2 regions of the Xenorhabdus aichiensis genome follow, and region 1 is predicted to be linked to the other one. Evidence: predicted binding sites of a transcription regulator. Region 1 holds the regulator's gene; the other holds the start of a gene.

Region 1 (3,266 bases):
GCCGGAAAATCACTGGAAGAAATCATCAAGACATCCGAAGGCGGCATCTTCAATAACGCAGCACAAGTCTGGAATCATACTTTCTACTGGAATAGCCTGTCACCAAACGGTGGTGGTGAACCAACTGGAAAAGTGGCAGACGCTATTAACAGTGCTTTCGGCTCTTTTGCTGAATTCAAGCAGCAGTTTACTGATGCTGCCCTGAAAAATTTTGGTTCTGGTTGGACATGGCTAGTCAAGAAAGCTGACGGCAGCGTAGCTATCGTCAATACTTCCAATGCCGCAACTCCACTGACTGGTGAAGATAAACCTGTATTGACAGTTGATGTTTGGGAACACGCATATTACATCGATTACCGTAATGCGCGCCCTCAATATCTGGAGCATTTCTGGGCTCTGGTCAACTGGAAATTTGTTGAAGAAAATCTGGCTTAATGAGATAAACGCTCAAACCAGTTTGAAATAGTAAAGGGTAGACTTTCCCGATTCCATAAGTCTTGGATAACGAAAGTTTACCCTTAAAGCAAACAAAAGCAGGCAACGTTACACTTCAATTTTTTTCTAGACTAGGCAAAGACTTGCTAGAATAACAATCATTACTAATGCGCTACTGGCAGTCAATAATCCCAACTTCAGATCTGTATCCATAAACATCCTCAATGTGAAAATTAAGGTGCCGCAACACCATAAATTTTGAATGATTACTCACCCTATTACATAAAAAACATCATTTGACATTTAGTGCATATACTTTATAGCATCGATTATTACTTTCACTTTTGAGCTAGATCAGACAAAATTCAAGGTTTATCGCTAAGTTATTGCCAGCCTTCATCCTATATATAAATATACTGGCAAACGATTAACAAAGATCTATAAATTTAGACCATAAGGTCAGGAGTCTTTTTTATCATGGCAACGATTAAAGATGTGGCTAAACGCGCTGGTGTTTCAACCACAACCGTATCCCATGTTATCAATAAAACCCGTTTCGTCGCCGAAGATACAAAAATCGCAGTTTGGGCTGCCATTAAAGAACTAAACTATTCTCCCAGCGCCGTAGCCCGTAGTTTGAAGGTTAACCACACCAAATCCATTGGATTACTGGCAACTTCAAGCGAGGCACCTTATTTTGCCGAAATCATAGAATCCGTTGAAAATAGCTGCTATAGCAAAGGTTATACGTTGATTTTATGCAATTCTCACAACAATCTCGACAAGCAGAAAGCTTATCTCGCAATGCTCGCTCAAAAGCGTGTGGATGGTTTACTGGTAATGTGTTCAGAATATCCTGAACAACTTTTGGGCATGTTGGAAGATTATCGCAATATTCCCATGGTAGTCATGGACTGGGGCGAATCTAGAGGAGATTTCACCGATGCGATTATCGATAACGCCTTCCATGGTGGTTATTTGGCCGGTCGCTATCTTATTGAACGCGGTCACCGTGATATTGCTTCCATTCCTGGGCCACTAGCAAGAAATACAGGTGGCGGGCGTCATCAAGGTTTTCTCAAGGCACTGAAAGAGGCAAATATTGCCATTCGAAATGAGTGGATTGAGCAGGGCGATTTTGAGCCTGAATCTGGCTATCAAGCTATGTATAAGATCCTGAACCAGAAAAATCGCCCCACAGCCGTTTTCTGTGGTGGCGATGTGATGGCAATGGGGGCAATCTGTGCAGCCGATGAGCTAGGCTTACGTGTCCCTCAAGATATTTCCATCATTGGTTATGACAATATTCGTAACGCACGCTACTTCACGCCAGCGCTGACAACCATCCACCAACCTAAAGAACGTCTGGGGCAGATGGCCTTCTCGGCGTTACTGGACAGGATCATCAATAAGCGTGAAGATGCACAAACTATCGAAGTCCACCCGCGTCTTGTTGAGCGTCGATCTGTTGCAGATGGGCCTTTCATCGATTATCGCCGTTGACGATCAGTTCTCCTGCAGCCATTCAGCATTAAGTGTTTCACTATCTCCGAGATAATCAAGCAACCAGCTTAATGCGGGTGAATGGCTTTTTTGCGACCATGCCAAGCAACATGGGCTATCAGGCAATGGTTGTTCAAGCTCAAGTGCGATCAATTTTCCGCTGCGGATCAGTGGTAATGCACGATGCTTGGGCACCATTCCTACACACAGACCATCCATCAGGCAAGCCAACCCAATATCCCAATCAGGCACAATCAATCGCCGTTGATTATCCAAAGCCCATGTATCACGCTTGGGCAGGCTGCGAGAAGTATCTTCCAGGCACAAACTGGAATAAGCGCGCATCTGGTCGTCATTCAATTTTTCTGCTATCGAAACCAGTTCATGTGTAGGGCTGGCAACACATAACCACGGCATAAACCCCATATCCCTGAAACTATATCGTTCTCCAACCGGAGAAGCGCGTGTGGCGCCAATAGCGACATCAACCCGCCCATCCACCAATGCATCCCACACACCATTAAAAACTTCAGGATAGATAAACAACTCAATATCTGGAAAATGTCGATAAAAATCCAGAATAAGTTGGAGCGTTCGCTCAGGTTTTACAACTTGATCAACTGCAATACTGAACTGCCCTCGCCAACCATTAGCCACCTGCTGACATTGATGGCGAGTGTGATGCATTTTTTTGATAACAGAACGAGCTTCTTTAACAAAAATACCCCCCGCTTCCGTTAATTCTACATCACGGTGACGACGCTCAAATAAAGGTACAGCCAACCATTCTTCGAGTTGTTTTACCGTATAGCTGATAGCAGAAGGGACACGATGAAGCTCTGATGCAGCTGCACTGAAACTTCCTGTTCTGGCTACAGCATCAACAACTTCCAGCGAGTATTCAGACCACATATTTATTCCTTTCAATTTTTTTCATAACATGATGCAAATATTACCGTTTCACAAGTAAAAATCATGCCATATAGAATAAGCTTTATATCTCCTTATCAATTACCACATCAAGTTATTAACACAATGACAACAAATAAAAATTCCATTTCATTCATGTTTTATCTCGCTGGCCTGAGTATGCTCGGCTATTTGGCCATTGATATGTATCTACCTGCCTTTGGAGTAATGAAAACAGAGTTAAATACATCAGAAAGTGCTATCAGTGCGAGCCTCAGCATTTTTCTTGGCGGTTTTGCCTTTGCTCAGTTGTTATGGGGGCAGCTATCTGATCGGTTGGGGAGAAAGCCTGTTCTTATTATCGGCTTATCCCTGTTTTCCGTTAGTTGTCTAGGTATGCTCTGGGTAACTGATTCCAC
Region 2 (3,266 bases), on a different contig from region 1:
AGGTGAACCGGATGATGATAATAATATCGTAATGCAAAAAGAGGATAAAATTCCAACTATCATTGATTTGTATAGTGATTATAAAATTAATAAAAATTTATTTATTAATTTTTCCATACAAAACTTAATGAATAAAAATTATTCTGAAGCACTAAACCGTATGAACTCTGCACCAATAATGGAGGATCAAAATGCAAGAACCCAAACTGCCCGTGGCAGAACCTATGTAATAGGCGCGGAAGTTCGTTTCTGATAACAGGTAAAATAGCGGTGCATGTACACCGCTATTTTTTATATTTTATTGCCCCCAAACATTTTTAATATCTCTTCTGTTGCCACCTTGCTTTCAATTCACAAAACAGACAAAGCATTTTATAAGTTATTTTTTTACGTTTGGCTGTTTTTTTACCTGAACTACCTGACTTTTAACCCAACCATCCTGTAATCGAGTGTTTAGGGTATCCCCAACTTCCACTTGCTTAGTTTCCTTTAGTAACGTCCCATCAGATGTTTCACTGATACTATAACCGCGTTGTAGCGTTGCCAGTGGGCTGACGGCATTGAGCTGAGAACAAGAAACTGCAAATTTCTCCCGATAATGTCCTAATTGGCGTTCAATCGTTTGTTTCAACCGAAAATCATATTGTTGGATCTGTTGGCTATGATGCCGAATTTGCTGATCGGGATTAGTCTGTAAGAGTCGTAGATTTAGCTTCTCATGTGAAAGAGAATGTTGCTTCAAACAGCGCAGGAGGCTATCGACCAGCTTTTGACGTAATTCCACTAATTTATTCTGCTGGCGAGCCAGCCGTAAATCAGGGCGCTGTTGCTGGAGTTGATGCTGCAACGTATTAAAAATACGCAGTTTTTGGGCGAAAAAGTAATCCATCGCCATTTCGAGTCGTTGTTGCAGAGATTGAACTTGCCTCAACAACTCAATTTGATTGCGACTGACTAGTTCAGCGGCCGCAGAAGGCGTAGGTGCGCGCAGATCGGCTATAAAATCTGCAATTGTGACATCGGTTTCATGCCCAACTGCGCTAACGATAGGAATACGGCTCTGGAAGATCGCCCGTGCTACCTGCTCATCATTGAAACACCACAAATCTTCCAGTGATCCACCGCCACGGCCGACAATTAAAACATCACACTCCTGCCGATCATTTGCCAACTCAATCGCCCGAATAATCTGTAACGGCGCTTCAGCTCCCTGAACCGCAGTGGGATAAATGATAATTGGCAGTGATGGATCGCGGCGTTTTAGGATATGGAGAATATCATGCAGCGCAGCGCCACTGGCGGAGGTAATGACACCGAGGCGTTTTGCTGGTGAGGGCAGTGGTTTTTTATGGATCGAATCAAATAACCCTTCTGAGGTAAGTTTTTGTTTCAGCACCTCAAATTGTTGCTGTAGCAGCCCATCTCCAGCAGGTTGGATACTTTCCACAATCAGTTGATAGTCACCCCGTGGTTCATATAGCGTAATCTGTGCACGCACCAACACCTGCTGACCATTTTGTGGACGAAATGTTGCCCGCAGATTGCTGCTACGAAACATGGCAGCACGAATTTGCGCCCGTTCATCTTTTAACGTGAAGTACCAATGTCCTGATGAAGGCTGGGAAAAGTTAGAAATTTCAGCACTTAGCCAAATTCTACCCATTTCCAGCTCCAATAGCTGACGGACAGTCTGATTCAGACGACTAACAGAAAAAATTCCGGTGTTGGTTGGTAGTGACATGTGAGCCAGATCAAATTTCAAAACAAAGGGTTAATCGATTGATACTAATCATCCCAGAATATGAATCAAGAAATTTTTTTAAAAAATGCTGGAGGCAACCGATTACGGCCTGTATAATGCCGCGGCAATATTTTATGCCTTATTGCCCATAGCTTGGTGAGATATTGCCCATGTTGCGAATTAAAAAAGAAGCATTAACTTTTGATGACGTTTTGTTGGTTCCTGCCCATTCTACAGTCCTGCCTAATACGGCAGATCTGTCCACTCAATTAACTTCCACTATTCGTCTGAACGTTCCTATGCTCTCAGCGGCCATGGATACTGTGACGGAATCTGCTCTGGCAATTGCACTGGCCCAGGAAGGGGGCATCGGCTTCATTCACAAGAATATGCCCATTGAGCGTCAGGCAGAAGAAGTCAGTCGCGTGAAAAAGCACGAAAGTGGTGTCGTGACTAATCCTGTTACTGTAACGCCACAAACTACATTGCGCGAAGTACACGAACTGACTAAACGTAATGGTTTCGCGGGCTATCCTGTCGTGACAGAAGAGAACGAACTGGTAGGTATCATTACTGGTCGTGATGTACGTTTCGTTACTGATCTGGATCAGCCAGTGACTGCGGTAATGACGCCGAAAGAGCGTCTAGTCATCGTAAAAGAAGGTGAAGCGCGCGAAGTTGTGTTGCAGAAAATGCACGAAAAGCGTGTTGAGAAAGCACTGGTCGTTGATGATAGCTTCCACTTGCTTGGCATGATCACTGTGAAAGATTTCCAGAAAGCAGAACGTAAGCCAAACGCCTGTAAAGATGAAGAAGGTCGTCTGCGGGTTGGTGCTGCGGTTGGTGCGGGAGCTGGCAATGAAGAACGTGTTGATGCGCTGGTGGCTGCGGGCGTGGATATCCTGCTTATTGACTCATCCCACGGCCATTCTGAAGGTGTTTTGCAGCGTATTCGCGAAACTCGTGCTAAATATCCTGATTTGCAAATCATTGGTGGTAACGTAGCGACTGGTGAAGGTGCTAAAGCCCTGTTTGAAGCCGGCGTTAACGCAGTGAAAGTCGGTATTGGCCCTGGTTCTATCTGTACTACCCGTATCGTTACTGGTGTTGGTGTTCCTCAAATTACGGCGATTGCTGATGCGGTGGAAGCACTGGAAGGTACTGGCATTCCTGTGATTGCTGACGGTGGAATCCGCTTCTCTGGTGACATCGCTAAAGCGATTGCGGCGGGGGCATCATGTGTCATGGTAGGTTCAATGCTGGCCGGTACAGAAGAATCCCCAGGGGAAATTGAACTCTATCAAGGCCGTTCTTTCAAATCCTACCGTGGTATGGGATCACTGGGTGCGATGTCCAAAGGCTCTTCTGACCGTTATTTCCAGACCGATAACGCGGCTGACAAACTGGTGCCAGAAGGCATCGAAGGCCGTGTGGCTTACAAAGGCCTGTTGAAAAGCATCGTTCACCAGCAAATGGGTGGCTTGCGTTCCTGCATGGGGTTAACAGGCTGTGCCACTATTGACGA

The links. Region 1 encodes PurR, which represses purine synthesis genes. Its sites were predicted from a motif close to CANGCAAACGTTTGCNTG; they were not measured.
Region 2: the regulator PurR is predicted to act here: its motif matches at 1,833-1,850, upstream of guaB (IMP dehydrogenase).

Annotation. Positions count from the first base shown of each region.
Region 1 covers NZ_JAQRFO010000009.1:32,861-36,126, forward strand. Annotated here, with positions in the region: gene sodB (superoxide dismutase [Fe]) at 1-435, shown strand, start outside; gene purR (HTH-type transcriptional repressor PurR) at 913-1,938, shown strand; gene punR (DNA-binding transcriptional activator PunR) at 1,942-2,850, opposite strand; gene punC (purine nucleoside transporter PunC) at 2,974-3,266, shown strand, end outside.
Region 2 covers NZ_JAQRFO010000080.1:4,142-7,407, reverse strand. Annotated here, with positions in the region: partial or broken gene PSI22_RS20465 (TonB-dependent receptor domain-containing protein) at 1-253, shown strand, start outside; gene xseA (exodeoxyribonuclease VII large subunit) at 380-1,741, opposite strand; gene guaB (IMP dehydrogenase) at 1,912-3,266, shown strand, end outside.